DNA from 3 places in the Halomonas sp. ISL-56 genome. Region 1 is predicted to be linked to each of the others. Evidence: riboswitches for the same ligand, from Rfam matches in the RefSeq annotation. Region 1 holds a riboswitch; each other region holds the start of a gene.
What was found. Region 1 has a riboswitch for thiamine pyrophosphate ahead of J7J49_RS08070 (sodium:solute symporter family transporter). Riboswitches for the same ligand answer to the same signal wherever they lie in the genome.

Region 1 (5,233 bases):
GCTTCGGCCGCTCGGTTCCAGTCCAAAATCACGTCTTTGGCATCGATACTGATATAAGCGTCATAGGCAGACTCGATAACGAGCTTAAGCTCGTTGGTACGCCGCTCGATTTGGCACTCCATACTGTGGTGTAATTCATTCAGTGCTTGCTGGGATAGCTGGGCATTTTTCTTTTCTAATACTAGCCGCTCACGCAAATGAATTTCATCAGTGACAATCGCCGCCAAATCTTGCAGGGCCGCTAGCTCACTCTCACTAATGGCGCGCGGTTTCGTATCAATCGCGCAGAGTGAGCCTAGCATTAGGCCTTTGGTCGTACTAAGCGGAATACCCGCATAAAAGCGGATACCGTCGACAGCCGTGACAAACGGATTGTGTGCAAAACGTGGGTCTTGGCTAGCATCATTTATGATCAGTGGCTCTGTGCCCATAATTGTATAAGCACAGAAAGCCACATCACGAGAAGTCTCGCGAGTATCAACGCCGACACGTGATTTTAGCCATTGGCGTTTAGCATCAATTAACGTGACCGTTGAGATAGGTACGTTTAGCAGCTTGGTCACCAGTCTGGTGACACGATCAAAAGCAGGTTCATCGGGGCTGTCTAGCAGTTCAAGCTCGTAAAGGGCGGCTAACCGCGCATCTTCGTCAGGTGCTATGGGATAGCTCATGGTCATATCACCCATGGGGTAGCTGTTATTCTACCAGCATAACGCGATCAGCCCTTTACTGCTTAATACTCACTTTATACTCACTTTTTCTTAATTAAACCCGCGAGTAGTAAGCTCGTGAGCGTTGAGGCGATTAACGCCCCGAGGAATGGCCCCAAGGTGGGAATACTGCCCGGAAAACTTGCCGCCATGACCCCAGCTACCAGGCTACCTTGGCTCAACCAACCCGGGAGAATAGCCCCCAGCAGTCCCGCGATGCCCCCCGCAATGGCCGCAATCGGCGTCATGCGTTGCCATAAGCCAAGCAGTACAGGCACCACAATAGCGGCACACAGCAAGTCAGCAATCAAAAAAAGCCGCAGCACCGACAGGCCCTGCAGGGCAATCATTACCACTGGGATCATCACGATTACCGTCACCCAGCGGGCAGCCACCAGTGAAACGCCCTGCTGCTCGCTGCGCGCTACCACTAGTGAAGCAATCCCGTTTTGAAGTGTATCAACGCTGGAGGCCACCAAGGTCACCGCCAGCACCAAGGCAGGTAACGTCAGCCAAACGGGAGCGTCGCTTAACAGGGCAAAGAACGGTATTGGCGGCTCGCCGAGCGGCACACCACTCATTGCTGCCAACACGCCAAGACCGCCAATCACCATCACTACCAGGACTGTCATCGCGCCACCTAACCAGGCGCCACGTCCTAAGCTTTGATTATCTTGAGCGGCCCATACTCGCTGCCAATAGCCTTGGTGGAAAAGGTTCGCGGCGGTGACCGCGATCACTAGCGTTAACGCTACGCTTAGCGCACTCGATACAGGAATAGACGGGAGCGCAGCCTCACTGGGTATGGAGGGCAACCGCCATAGGGCCATGCCACCCACCACACACAGCAATATCAGCAGCAACCACGCCTGCCAACGGTCGGTGGCAAGGCTGGCACGCAGCCCGCCCGCCGCAGTATAAATCAGCGTGGTAAGCGCCACCCCAATAATCACCAGCGCGGGCGGCACATCGGAAAGCAGCGCGGTGATAGCCCCTATAGCGGTGAGCTCAGCGGCTAGAAAGCAAGACATATAGGCGATGGAGACCAGCGTTACCCAGCGCCGTACACCAGGGCCATAGCACGCCTCAGCAAACTCGGCGATACTGCGCCCCTCTGGCAACGCACGGCGAATCTTCGGCCCATACAGCCCTAAGACGATAAACGGCAGCGCAGAGCCAAGCGCATAGCCTGCAAGGGCGAGTGGGCCGACAAAGGCGCCTATTTCGGGGGGCGCAAAGAGAATCCATGCGCCCATACCGGAAGCAAGGAAGGAGAGCCCCAGGGTAGAAGCTGTTTGCGAGTTGCGGGCGGTGACATAGTCATCAAGTGGGCCGTCCACCCAGCGAGCCCGTAGGCCTAAATAAGCAAAGCAGCACAGCGCCGCGCCAAGCACGGCTGACGTCAGGTAAAGCATGTCGCGCTTCCTCCGCCGGTACGAACCGGATCAGGTTCCAGGGTCTGCGCGCTGCGCATCTCAGCCCTTTTCAACAGGGGCTCCCCTGGCGACAGTGAATGTAGGTACGCCGTTAAGAACAATGTTAAAAACGGTGTCAAAAACGTCGTTAAGAACGATGTCAAAACAGATTCAGGAACTATTCTCAATCAGAACCACAACTTAGTAAAGTTTAAGGTGTGGTGGTCGTATCCGAACGAGGCACGCGTCCCATTAAGTAAAACTCTTCATTCGGCGGTGTACCCGCCAGCGTAACTAATCGATTTGACAGGCCAAAAAACGCCGAGATGGCACCTATATCCCAGCAATCCTCTTGGCTAAAACCAACGTCAAGCAAGCGGGTGAGCCACTCGTCGGTCATTTCGCCGACATCGATAGCGCAGTGCATAGCAAAATCGAGCATTACTCTGTGGCGCTCACTAATCGGCGCCACGCGATGGTTGATCGCCACTTGGTCAGCGAGCAGCGGATCTTTACTGTAAATGCGCACCAGAGCACCGTGAGCGACCACACAATACAAGCAGCGGTTACGCGCGCTGGTAGCGACCACAATCATCTCTTTTTCGGCTTTGGTGAGCGTGTCCGATTCGCGTTCCATTAACGCATCGTGATAGGCAAAGAAAGCACGAAACTCAGCGGGGCGATGGGCCAGCATCAGAAAGACATTGGGCACAAACCCCGCCTTCTCCTGAACGGCCAAAATGGTACTACGAATATCTTCCGGCAGATCATCCAATGTTTCAGGCACGTTAAAACGACTTAATGATGCAGACATACTCACCTCTTTATTGTTAAATTTAAACATCTGGTAAAAAAGGGTTAGCTGATGAGTAACAAAAAACTAAATTAAGACGCTTTTAATCAGCACACCTGCTCGCCATACTGATGTATCGATCTGTGATAAAAACCGCGCACTACTCTCTTAATAAACAGTTCGTTCAAAGGGACACTGTCATGAACCAAAACGAAGCCAAGGAACATACCCCCGGTCGCCTAAACGAGCTGTTTGCTGACCCCTATCGAGCGTTTGAAAATGATACCGATGAGCGTCAGTTGCATATTCGTATCATGTTACATATGTTGCTGGCCCGCCCAATGACACGCGGTCAAATGACACTCCGCGTTATCCATGGCTGGGAAAACGGTGGCTTTGAGCCCGAAGACCTACAGCATGTCGACTACTCTCTCAGTGGTGTGGTGGACTTTAAGCGCGCAGTACAGGATTTTGAACGAGCCTCGAAGCAGAACACACCGCTACCTGCCGACAAGACCGCCATTCTTGCCGCCCCACTCGCCGATGCGATTGCAGATGCCAAAGCAGAGGGCCAAGAACTCACTAACGACATTCGCGATACCCCAGCACGATGGCCAGCGTTTGAAGGCGGTTTAGCCCTCTACACGCTGTTCAAAATGTACCACCGTCTCATTTACGGTGAAGATGACAACTACCGCTGCTCCCAGTGCATGACGCCATTAGGCATGCGCGAAATACATGAATTTCATCTTGAAGAGGGTGAATTTGCGCTACTCGTTCCAACAGCGGCTCAGTTTATGCATGAAGAATCACTTTTAGTGTTACATGAAAGCCAGCTCGGCCCCATCGAACAATTACTCGAAGAAAGCCTGCCTTTATTCGATAATTTCTAAGCCAGGACAGCCGTTACACGCCCGTCAATTGGCCCTGTTTTCTGCAGGGCCAATGTTCGTTAACCCAGCAAACGCTCCTTAGCCCAGTGAAATCGTGCTGTTAATACCACTGGAAACATTTTCTGGTTCAAACCAACGCGCTGTCACGGTTTTTGTTTGTGTCCAGAAAGCAATCGCTTGCTTACCATTAGGGCCTAAATCGCCTAGCTTTGAAGCCCTTGAACCAGTGAAGCTGAAGTAAGCAACCGGCACTGGAATCGGCACGTTAATACCAATTTGACCAACGTCGATATCGGTTTCAAAACGGCGCGCGACCCAACCGGAGTTGGTAAAGATAGAGGTGCCGTTGCCGTTAGGGTTGGCATTAATAAAGGCAATCGCCTCATCAAGTGTTTCAACACTCACCACACACAGAACAGGACCAAAAATCTCCTCTCGGTAAATGGTCATATCCGCCGTTACGTCAGCAAACAGGGTCGGCCCCACAAAGTTGCCGTTTGGATAACCCTCCACCTGAACATTGCGCCCATCGACCATCAGTTTGGCGCCCTCTTTCTCCCCCGCATCGATTAAACGCAGGACACGATCACGGGCAGCGGGTGACACCAGTGGGCCCAAATCCGCATCAAGCTGAGTGCCAGGACCGACTTTCATTGCTCGCGCCGCATCGACGATATCACTCAGCCACTCACGCGCCTCACCCACCAGCACCACTACCGAGTTTGCCATGCAGCGTTGGCCCGCCGCGCCAAAGGCTGAGCCCAGCAGGTTGTTAATCGCTTGGCTACGGTTAGCATCGGGCATCACCACGCAGTGGTTCTTGGCCCCCATCATCGCTTGCATCCGCTTGCCTGCCGCCGCCGCACGGTTATACAGCAGCGACCCCACATGGGTAGAGCCGATGAACGAGAGCGCTTTGATATCCTGATGGTCAGCAATTTGGTTGGCCACATCCGGGCCACCGTGCACCACATTGAGCACGCCCGCAGGGACACCGGCTTCATGAGCTAATTCCACTAAGCGCATGGTAGAGCTAGGGTCTTGCTCCGATGGTTTGAGAACAAAGGTATTACCGGTGGCAATCGCCAGCGGGAACATAAAACAGGGCAGCATAATCGGGAAGTTAAAGGCGGTAATTCCCGCCCCCACCCCTAGCGGTTGGTGCATGGTGTAAACGTCTACCTCGTTGGCAGCGTTTTCAGCTAATTCACCCAACTGCAGCGAAGTAATCGAGCAGGCGTGTTCCACCACTTCCAAGCCACGGCCCACTTCGCCTTCCGCATCGGGCAGGGTTTTACCATGCTCCTCGGTAATCAGTGCCGCCAGTTCAGCGGTATTGTCGCGAATCAGCGCCTGCAGCTTGAGCATGATGCGCATGCGTTTTCCCAGCGGGACTTTACGCCACTCCTTAAACGCTTCTTT
Region 2 (5,233 bases), on a different contig from region 1:
GGTATTGTGCTGCTGGCCAACCGCAACTACCCCACCCCAGCACGCATCGAGGCAGCCCACCATATCCTTTCCGCGCTCACTGAAGCGCCCTGAATAAGCGTTCAGACACCTTGCCGCCGCCTTCGGGCGGCTTTTGGGTTGCATTTTTCGCTGTTGATAAGGAGACTAGCAGCCTGCTAACACCCCTTCCCGTTACTAACCTTCACCGCGAAGAGCCCTTTCCCATGCGTTTAAACGCCGATTTTAGCCACTTTGCCTGTGTTACCCCGGAAGAGTATCAGTGGGTCGACTCCCCCAGCGCGGGGGTAGAACGCATGATGTTTGACCGCATTGGCGACGAAGTAGCCCGCGCCACCAGCCTTGTTCGCTATGCCCCCAATACCCAGTTTGAGCGGCATACCCACGGCGGCGGCGAAGAGATTCTGGTACTGGAGGGCGTGTTCGCCGATGAGCATGGACGCTACGCGGCGGGCAGCTACCTAAGAAACCCCATCGGCACCGGGCATACGCCAACGATTGGAGAGGAGGGTGCGCTGATCTTTGTCAAACTACACCAGTTTGACCCTAACGACACGCTACAACTGGCGGTGCCTGCCCACCGACTGCCCTGGCAGCCAGACCGGCGCCCGCGCATTGCCTATAAGATGCTGCATACCTATAAACAGGAACGCACCAGTCTGGAACGCTGGTCGGCAGGCACGTCTATTGCCTACCCCACCCTGCGCGGCGGCCTGGAGTTTTTGATTCTGGAAGGCACACTGAGTGATAGCGAGCAGAGTTACACGGCGGGCACTTGGTGTCGTTACCCTAGCGGCGCGGCACCGGCGTTAACCGCCGGCGATGATGGCGTGATGATGTACCTCAAGCGTGGCCACCTGCCAACGGCTTAGGCACGCGACAGGCCCAGAAAGGGCAGCAGCGTTAGGGCCGCAATCAGGCCCACCGCTAACAGTACCAGCACCACCTGCAGCGGGTGGGCTGCCAAACGTTTCCATAGCGTCATTTGCTCGCCCCGCTCAACCGCTGCCTGATGTTCCCGCTGGGCACGCTCAAGGCGCTCCGCCTGATAGGCTTCTAACGCGGCGATGGCCGCGTCGTGCTGGTGCGGGTTGCGCAGCCAGATAGCATCAACGCCCAGGCGGAAAAAACCCGCCTGGGTTTCATAGGTATCGAAGCCATGGGCGGCGAGCAGGTCACGCACTTCCATGGCTTCTTCGTCGGTCACGTGGCGCAGCCGGAACAGTAGTTCAGCCATTGGTGTGCCTCAAGCGTCGCCCTTCCCCGCCATCAGGTCTGCCTGAATCACTTCGATCCAGTAGCCGTCAGGGTCTTTAACGAAGATAACATCTTTCATCTTGCCCTGATCGGCGCGTTTCACAAACGTGACATCATGCTGGTCAAACCACGCTTGGGCCGCCGCTAGATCCGGCACGTTAAAGCAGATATGTCCGAAGCCTTGGGGTTCGGCGTTGCCATCGTGGTAGGCAAAGTCGTCCTTATGCTCGGTGCCCCAGTTATGGGTCAACTCTAACAGCCCCTTCTGACTAAACGTCCAGGCAGTACGCGCTTGCGCATCTTCCGGCACGTTGTCGTTGGGCTCCACGTTGGCCAGGAAATACAGCGAGAACTGCATCTCTTCAAAATCCAGCCGCCGCATCACCTGCATGCCAAACACCTTTGAGTAGAACGCCAGCGCTTGCTCAGGGTCTTTCACCCTCAGCATGGTGTGGTTTAAGCGAAACCCTTGGGTTTGGGGTGGTGTGGCGACGACGCCGGGATGCTGCTCGCCTTGAAAACTCATTTCGCTCTCCTATCGTTGATGTGAACCATTCGTTGATGTGGATTATCGTCTCTTACATACCGCTTACCATGGGGGCTTTAGCACCATAATACCAGCCCCTACAAGCACATAGGCAGCGTCACATCAGACTACCAATAAGCGCACTGGCAATCATAAACAAAACCCCTACACTTATTATTCACAAGCTTTACAAAAATGGTGCCTGCCACATAAGCGACGCTCTTCATTGACAGCGTCCTCTAGGAGTTTTCCATGAGTGCAATTGATATGACGCTGGGTGACCAGCTGACGTTAAAGCAACTTTCCAATGCCCTGCATAACGGCTTTTCACCCATTGTAGAAGTCGAGTCCATGGATGGTATTTACAAAGTGCGCTTTCATCACGCTAACGGCGTGTCTGACCTGAGCGACAACAAGGGCCATGTCAGCACTTTTCTGGGTACGGGTGAGATACGCGACACCCTCGGCCAACTCGGCCTAACCCACGGCGTGCTGACCTTCGCCGACCAGTGCGGCGATGAGATGATTGGGGTTGAGGGTAAAGCCATAACACCTGACGAGATGCTCACCTACGGTACCCGTATTTCGTTTCGCTAGATGGCCATCGTCCGCATCCGGGGCTTTACAGGGCTACTTCAGGCAAGGATAGTAAGCCTTCGACAGGGGCGCCCTCCGTTACGGCTGGGCTGAGACGCACCCTTTGAACCTGAACCGGATAATACCGGCGTAGGGAGTCGTGGTACCGCTTACCACCTCCCTGCCGGGAGGATGCTATGACCCTACGCCCGCTTGGCGATCACCTTGAGACGCTGCGCGCAGTGACACCCCTGGTTCACTGCATGACCAACTATGTGGCCATGAACAGTACGGCCAACCTGCTGCTAGCCACTGGTGCATCGCCTGCTATGCTGCATGCGCCAGAAGAAGTCGCCGAATTTACGGCTATTTCTGCAGGGCTTTCCATTAATATCGGCACGATCTCTTCCCACTGGGCTGACGCGATGCTGACCGCCACAGCAACCGCCCATCGACACGCGATCCCCTGGGTATTAGACCCCGTCGCCGTTGGCGCGACGCGCTATCGCCAAACGCTCTGCACGCAGCTGCTTGCGTCTAAACCCAGCGTTATTCGCGGCAATGCGTCGGAAATCCTTGCCCTGAACGGCTTAGCCAGCCAAGGCCGCGGCGTGGATTCCACCGCTGCCACCGGCCAAGCCGTCGACGCAGCGATAGCGCTGGCGCAACAACACGGCTGTATTGTGGCGATGACCGGTGAAAGCGACTGGGTGACGGACGGCACGCAGCACTACCTTATTAATGGAGGGCACCCTTTGATGCCCCGCGTGACAACCCTAGGCTGTGGGCTAAGCGCGCTGGTAACGGCCTTTGTGGCTGCCAATCGTGAGGCACCTTTGGCAGCCACCACCGCCGCGCTGGCCTGCTTTGCTGTCGCAGGCGAGCGTGCCGGCAGCAACGCCCAGGGGCCTGGTAGCTTTCAGGTCGCACTGCTGGATGCGCTGTATCAACTCACCCCTGACGACCTCACCACCCATGCCCAGCTGGAGGCCCTTCATGCCGCTTGATCTATCGCTCTATTTAGTGACCGACGCAACGCTGTGCCGCAATATTGGCTTGGAGCAGACGGTCGAAGAAGCGGTAATGGGCGGCGTGACCATCGTGCAGTTGCGTGATAAGCATGCCAGCGATGAACACATGATTGCCCAAGCCAAACGGCTCAAAGCAGTGCTGGCGGGCACCGGTGTGCCGCTGATCATTAACGACCGCTTGCAAGTAGCGCTGGAAAGCCAAGCGGATGGCCTGCATGTCGGCCAGAGCGACGCCGCCGTTCAGGAAGCGCGCCGAGTGTTAGGCGAGCAGGCGATTATCGGCCTGTCGATCAATACTATCGCTCAGTTGCAAGCCACTCCGTTTGAGCTGCTTGATTATGTGGGGATTGGCCCAGTGTTTGCCACCGAGAGCAAGCAGGATCACGCCCAGCCTATCGGCTTTGGCGGCTTGGCATCGTTAGTCAAGGCCTGCCCGCTGCCCAGCGTCGCCATTGGCGGGTTGAAAGCCAACCATGCGATTAGCGTGCAGCGCGCGGGAGCCAACGGCCTGGCGGTAATCTCGGCTATTTGTGGCCAGCCCAACCCTTATCAGGCAGCGCGGGCTTTTCAGGTTTTTCAAGCCGTTACGGCGCCATGAACCAGCTAGAGCATATCGTCGCTTTTGTGCGGGTGGCCGAGCTGGGCAGCTATACCCGCGCTGCTGAAGCGCTGGATATTTCGCGCACCCGAGTATCCCGCCAGGTCATGGCACTGGAAGAGGCATTGGGGGCGCGACTGATACAGCGCACTACCCGGCGACTGCATCTCACGGAAGCCGGGGAGCGCTATTTAGCCCGCGCCCAAGGAGTGCTGCTAGCACTCGATGAAGCCGCCGCCGAAGTAGGCCAAGGCACCAGCGATGTGCGTGGGCGGCTGCGTGTTAATGGGCCGATGAGTTTTGGTACCCGCTACCTAGCGCCTCTTGTTGCTCAATTTATGCAGACCCATCCGGCGCTTGAAGTGCGCTTGGATCTAAATGACCGCCGCGTTGATCTGTTGGAAGAGGGTTACGACGTTGCAATTCGCATCGGCAGCCTTCCAGACTCAAGCCTGGTGGCGCGCCGCTTGACCCGTTGCCGTCTGCTGTTTTGCGCATCGCCTGAGTATCTTGCCACCTACGGTGAACCCAGCAGCGTTAAAGCCCTCGCTGAGCACCGCTGCCTACGCTATCGCAGCGGCCAGCAAAGCGCTGACTGGCAAATTGACACGCAGTCATTGGCAGTCAGTGGCCCGCTGGAAAGCAATAACGGCGATGTGCTCACCCACGCCGCAGAAGCGGGCCTAGGTATCGCTCAGCAGCCCAGCTTTCTGGTCACGGAGAGTATCGCCAGCGGGCGTTTAGTGCCCATTTTGATCAATGAGCCACCGGTGCGGCTCGATGTTCACGCGCTCTACCCCGCCCGGCGTTACCTGCCTGCCAAGGTGGAGCGCTTTATCGACCTGCTCACAGACGCGTGGGGCGATCCGCCGGTGTGGGAGCAGAACATTGGATTATCGCCAATATCGCAACAGTGATGTGCATAATGCGCTGATTATCCCGATCTTGTTCGGCTGTAAAGTAGCGTCATCAACCACTCGCTGGAAGCTACTACGATGACCACACATACTCACTCCTCCTCTCTACAGCCCTTTCTACAACCCTCTCTACAGACCCATGCCATCTCGCTACTGCGTATCGCATTGGGTGTTATGACCCTTTCCCACGGTTTACTCAAGGTGTTTGTGTTTACCCTGCCGGGCACCGTCGGCTATTTTGAATCACTGGGTTTACCAGGCTTTCTGGCCTACTTGACCATTGCTGCGGAAGTCGGCGGCGGTATCGCCC
Region 3 (5,233 bases), on a different contig from region 1:
CTCACCACCCGCCAGCGCAGGCCGCAGCGCGCCCCATTGCACGAAGTTCAGATCGGCATTGATGCCCACCTCGCGCAGGTAGTTCAGAATGACTTCGGCATACTGACGGTCGCGGTAGCTCCAGAACGGCAGGGAAAGCCCGTCGGCATAACCTGCTTCGGCCAGCAGTGCGCGGGCCTTTTCGGGGTCATAATCGTATTGAGTCACATCGGTTTCGCAACCCGATTGCGCTGGCGCGCAAAGTGAGGGCAGCACGCGAGCCCCGTCACCCACCAGGTTTTCGACAATCGCTTCGCGGTCGATGGCATGGGCAATGGCCTGACGTACCCGCACATCGGTCGTGGGGGCGTCTGCGCCGCTGCGGCCCGCGGCATCCAGTTCCAGAAACGACATCCGCAGCGTCGGCGCGGCGACAACCTCGATCCCGTCCATGGTGGCCAGCATGTCGACATTCTCGGTCGGCACACCCCAGATCCAGTCGACACCGCCGGTCACCAGTTCGGCGATCTGGGTTTCGGGATCCTTAATGGTGCGGAAGACGATGGTACCGATCTGCGGCATACCCTTGGGGCTGTCGGCGAAGTAACCTTCGTTCTTTTCCAGCGTCAGGCCGTCGCCTGGCGTGAATTCCGTCATCTGATAGGGGCCGGTGCAGACCGGCGTCACTGCACCGTTGTCACGGCGCTGCGCACCATCGGCACCGGGCACCACGGGGGCGTTGTCGTAATGTCCGTCCGGAAAAATCGGCATAGTGCCGGTCATATATTCCAGCGCCGCCGGGGTGGGTGACTTTGCGTGGATGCGTACTGAATTGGGGCCGGTCACCTCGACATTGTCGATCCAGCTGGTCAGCTGCTGTGTCTGGCTTTCATTCGCGGGGTCGGACACGAAGTTCAGTGTATAGGCCACATCTTCGGGGCCAAAGGCCCGGCCATCATGAAAGGTTACGCCTTCCCGCAGCGTGACATCCATGGTGGTCGCATCCGTCCATTCCCATGATGTTGCCAGCAGCGGCTCATAGGCATCGGTCAGCGGATCGCGGTAGATCAGGCTGTCACACATCGCATAGGTGACAATCAGCGTTTCGCGCAGGTTGGCGAAATAGATATCGGCAGACCCGATCTCATTCGCGGTGGTCCAGGTAAACGTGTCATCAACCTTGCCCGCCATGAGCGGCTCGGTCGAAACGGCGAGAAGAAGGGCACCAGTCAGGCCAATACGTGCAAACATTTTTTGTACCTATTGTTTTGCCCCGACACCCGGTGACATACCCCCCGTCCCCCTGAACCGGCAAGGTTCAGGGCATCGCCAGTTTCGACGATGGGGTAAGAGCGCGGGCGCCTGAGAACTATCAGGCTGCCGCCAGTGTAAGGCTCGTTTATGATAATTTGAGACTAGCAATCCTTGTGGGCCTGGGCAATTTCGTGTTGTGTATCAGTTCATGCATTTCCCGTTAAGGAGGAACCAATGAAACTTCGAGGCCTTGAAGCCCTGCGCGCCTTCATGGAGGGCGGAAGCCTGAATGTGGCGGCAGAACTGATGAACTGCACGCAGCCGCAGGTCAGCCGCCTGCTCACCGCGCTGGAGGAAGAGGTCGGCTTTCCCCTTTTCGACCGCAAGGTGCGGCGGCTGGAACCCACCGACGAGGCGCGGCTAATCTACCAGCAAGTCGAACTGGCGCTGACGGAACTGGATGAGGTGACGGAAACCGCGAACCGCCTGCGCATGGGGCTGAAAACCCATGTACGCGTGCTGGCCGCGCCCTATGCGCTGGACGCGCTGTTTGTGGAGCCGCTGCGGCGGCTTAGAGATGACTATCCGCAAGTCACCGTCGGGATCGACATGCGCACGCGGTTGGAGATCAACCCCTCACTCAGACGCGAACGTTTTGACCTGGGCGTGGCCACCCTGCCGCTGGAATCGGATGCGCTAGACTGCGCGCCGCTGGCACAGGTACCCATGGTCGTGGTGATGAGTGCGGATCATCCGCTGGCGGCGCGGCCCCATGTGACGGTGCATGATATGGTGGGCGAACCACTGGTGTCCAACGCAACGAACACGCTGGTCCGGCACGTGTTGCAGCAGTGCTTCGATGAGATCGGCGCGCGCCCCGACATCCGCTACCAGACGCCGAATGGCCCGGTTACCTGTGAACTGGCGGGGCGGGGATTTGGCCTGGGGCTGGCGGATGGGCTAGTCGCGCGCTCCTGCCTGCGGCCCGGCGCCGTAATGCGCCTGTTCTATCCGGTCAGAACCATTCCCTACGTGCTGTTCTTTCCCCGCTGTCAGACCCGCAGCCAGGCCACCCGGACGCTGGCTGCGTATATTCACGAAGAGGCTGCGCGGCAGATTACGCTATCACCCTTTGACGCGGTCACGGCCTGATATCGCATTGCCCTTAAAAGGGATCATCCTCAATTTGTGTGGTGGAGCGGAAGCATTCGAGCCTTAACCCGCCTAATTCACCGGTCTGAACCAGTTGCTTAAAAAATTATTGGGGGTACATAATTGATAGAAGAAGGAGATTCCCAATGGCCCCAGGCAGTGAGATTGAGTTCGACCTGCGCAAACAGCAAGACACCCTGCAACATCACGGCCTGGATTTTAACGACGCGCTTGTCCTCTATTACTGGTAAAACGCTTTCGATGCTGGAAGATCGCCAGGACTTCGGCGAAGAACGCATCATCACCGTGGGTAGGCTTACGGGAAAAGCTGTCACACGGTCACAACAGTCCCCTTGCATCTCCCCCACCCGCCTCCTACACTCCATCAACGAACAGCTTGACGGGGTGCCGGTGAAATCCGGCTGAGATGGCGCAGGGCGAGCATTTTTGCTGCCGAGCGCTGGTCCCGCTGAACCTGATCCGGCTAATGTGCTGCGGCTTTCATAAGTTCGCAGCGCGGGTACCGGCGTAGGGATCAAGCGATGGCCATGGCTAGCTCTCTCTCACGATCGCACGCCACCTTCCGCGCCATTTCCTCGATCTCTCCCGCCTTACCTCCGGATCATTAACACCGGAGGCATCATGGGCTACCGCTTTACTGATCTCACCACCGCCTGCCAGCAAGATTGGCGCGCCTATATTGAGCACGATTTTGTGCGTCAGTTGGGCAACGCCACGCTGCCTGAAGCGTCGTTTCGTCACTACCTGAAACAGGACTACCTGTTTTTGATTCACTTCGCCCGCGCCTACGCGCTGGCGGCCTATAAAAGCCCCACCCTTGCCGATCTTCGCCAGGCCCATGAAGGCTTAAAAGCCATTGTGGATGTGGAGTTGGGCCTGCATGTGGGCTTTTGTCAGGAGTGGGGGATTTCCGAGCAGGAGCTGGAAGCGTTGCCCGAAGCCAGGGCGACGCTTGCTTACACCCGCTATGTGTTGGATACCGGCAACCGCGGTGACCTGCTTGATCTACACGTGGCGCTGGCCCCCTGCCTGGTGGGCTATGGCGAAATCGCCAACTGGTTGAATGCCCAGCCTTCCACCCTGCGCGGCGCGCAGAACCCTTTTGATGCCTGGATTGCCATGTACGAAGGCGAGGAGTTTCAGGCCGCTATGCAGGCGGAGCTTGAATGGCTCAACACCCGCCTTGCCGATGTGACCCCCGCCCGCTTTGTCGAACTGAGCAAGATCTTCCGCGATGCCACCCGCCTGGAAATCGACTTCTGGCAGATGGGCTTAGCGCTGATAGACGCCGACCTCACTCACTAACCTTGTAGAACAACAATCGTATGGAGACCGTAATGAGCAAAACGAGCCACTTTTTATCCGAAACCGCCCAGGTCGATGCCGCCGCCATTGCGCCGCTGCCCGGCTCGCGTAAGGTGTATATCGAAGGTTCGCGGCCGGATATCCGCGTGCCGTTCCGGGAAATTTCACTGTCGCCCACTAAAACCACTGGCATTGATGAAGAGAATCCGCCGCTGCTGGTGTACGACACCTCAGGCCCCTACACCGACCCAGAGGCTAACAACGATTTACGCAAAGGCTTACCCGCCCTACGCCGTGCCTGGATCGAAGAGCGCGACGACACTGAGTTTCTGGAAGGCCACACCTCTGATTACGGCAAGCGTCGCGCCAACGATCCCACCCTTGCCCAGCTACGCTTTGATTTAACTCGTACTCCACGAAGGGCCAAGCCTGGGAAAAACGTTACTCAGCTTTACTACGCCCGCCAAGGCATCATCACCCCGGAAATGGAGTTTATTGCCATCCGCGAAAACCAGCGCCGCCAGGCGTTAGGTACGGCGGAGGTGGAGCGCATTCTGGGCCACCAACACCCCGGCCAGAGCTTCGGCGCCAGCCTACCGGAAGAGATCACGCCAGAGTTTGTACGCGATGAGGTAGCTCGTGGGCGGGCGATTATTCCCAATAACATCAACCACCCAGAATCTGAGCCGATGATTATTGGCCGTAACTTCCTGGTCAAGATTAACGGCAACCTGGGCAACTCCGCGGTGACGTCTTCTATCGAAGAAGAGGTGGATAAGATGACTTGGGGCATCCGCTGGGGCGCGGATACCATTATGGATCTCTCCACCGGGCAGAATATCCACGAAACCCGCGAGTGGATTCTGCGCAACTCGCCGGTGCCGATTGGCACGGTGCCCATCTATCAGGCGCTGGAAAAGGTTAAAGGCGTGGCCGAAGACCTTACCTGGGAAGTGTTCCGCGATACGCTGATTGAGCAGGCCGAACAGGGTGTGGACTACTTCACCATTCACGCGGGCGTGCTGTTGCGCTATGTGCCGCTGACCGCCAAACGGGTGACCGGCATTGTTAGCCGCGGCGGTTCGATCATGGCCAAGTGGTGCCTGTTCCATCACCAGGAGAGCTTCCTGTACACCCACTTCGAGGAGATCTGCGAGATCTGCAAGCAGTACGATGTGGCGTTCTCCCTCGGCGATGGCCTGCGCCCCGGTTCAGTGGCCGATGCCAACGACGAAGCGCAAATGGCGGAGCTTAAAACCCTTGGAGAGCTGACTCACATTGCTTGGAAGCACGATGTGCAGGTGATGATTGAAGGCCCCGGCCATGTGCCTATGCATCTGGTGAAAGAGAACATGGATAAGCAGTTGGAGTACTGCGACGAGGCGCCGTTCTATACCCTCGGGCCACTAGTGACCGATATCGCCCCTGGCTACGACCACATTACCTCGGGCATTGGGGCAGCGATGATTGGTTGGTTTGGCTGCGCGATGCTCTGCTATGTAACGCCTAAAGAGCATTTGGG

Region 2: it holds a riboswitch for thiamine pyrophosphate, as region 1 does, so the genes downstream of both, thiM (hydroxyethylthiazole kinase) here and J7J49_RS08070 (sodium:solute symporter family transporter) in region 1, are expected to answer to the same signal.
Region 3: it holds a riboswitch for thiamine pyrophosphate, as region 1 does, so the genes downstream of both, tenA (thiaminase II) here and J7J49_RS08070 (sodium:solute symporter family transporter) in region 1, are expected to answer to the same signal.

Annotation. Positions count from the first base shown of each region.
Region 1 is NZ_JAGGRO010000011.1:27,940-33,172, forward strand. It holds gene J7J49_RS08065 (diguanylate cyclase domain-containing protein) at 1-671, opposite strand, end outside; gene J7J49_RS08070 (sodium:solute symporter family transporter) at 752-2,125, opposite strand; TPP riboswitch at 2,115-2,222, opposite strand; gene J7J49_RS08075 (peroxidase-related enzyme) at 2,337-2,939, opposite strand; gene J7J49_RS08080 (hypothetical protein) at 3,119-3,811, shown strand; gene J7J49_RS08085 (CoA-acylating methylmalonate-semialdehyde dehydrogenase) at 3,890-5,233, opposite strand, start outside.
Region 2 is NZ_JAGGRO010000004.1:170,351-175,583, forward strand. It holds gene ampC (class C beta-lactamase) at 1-93, shown strand, start outside; gene J7J49_RS02880 (cupin domain-containing protein) at 225-890, shown strand; gene J7J49_RS02885 (DUF6164 family protein) at 887-1,255, opposite strand; gene gloA (lactoylglutathione lyase) at 1,265-1,801, opposite strand; gene J7J49_RS02895 (hypothetical protein) at 2,054-2,398, shown strand; TPP riboswitch at 2,453-2,551, shown strand; gene thiM (hydroxyethylthiazole kinase) at 2,575-3,384, shown strand; gene thiE (thiamine phosphate synthase) at 3,374-4,006, shown strand; gene J7J49_RS02910 (LysR family transcriptional regulator) at 4,003-4,923, shown strand; gene J7J49_RS02915 (DoxX family protein) at 5,002-5,233, shown strand, end outside.
Region 3 is NZ_JAGGRO010000007.1:17,834-23,066, forward strand. It holds gene J7J49_RS05730 (ABC transporter substrate-binding protein) at 1-1,230, opposite strand, end outside; gene J7J49_RS05735 (LysR family transcriptional regulator) at 1,468-2,385, shown strand; gene J7J49_RS05740 (hypothetical protein) at 2,617-2,811, shown strand; TPP riboswitch at 2,777-2,937, shown strand; gene tenA (thiaminase II) at 3,028-3,711, shown strand; gene thiC (phosphomethylpyrimidine synthase ThiC) at 3,744-5,233, shown strand, end outside.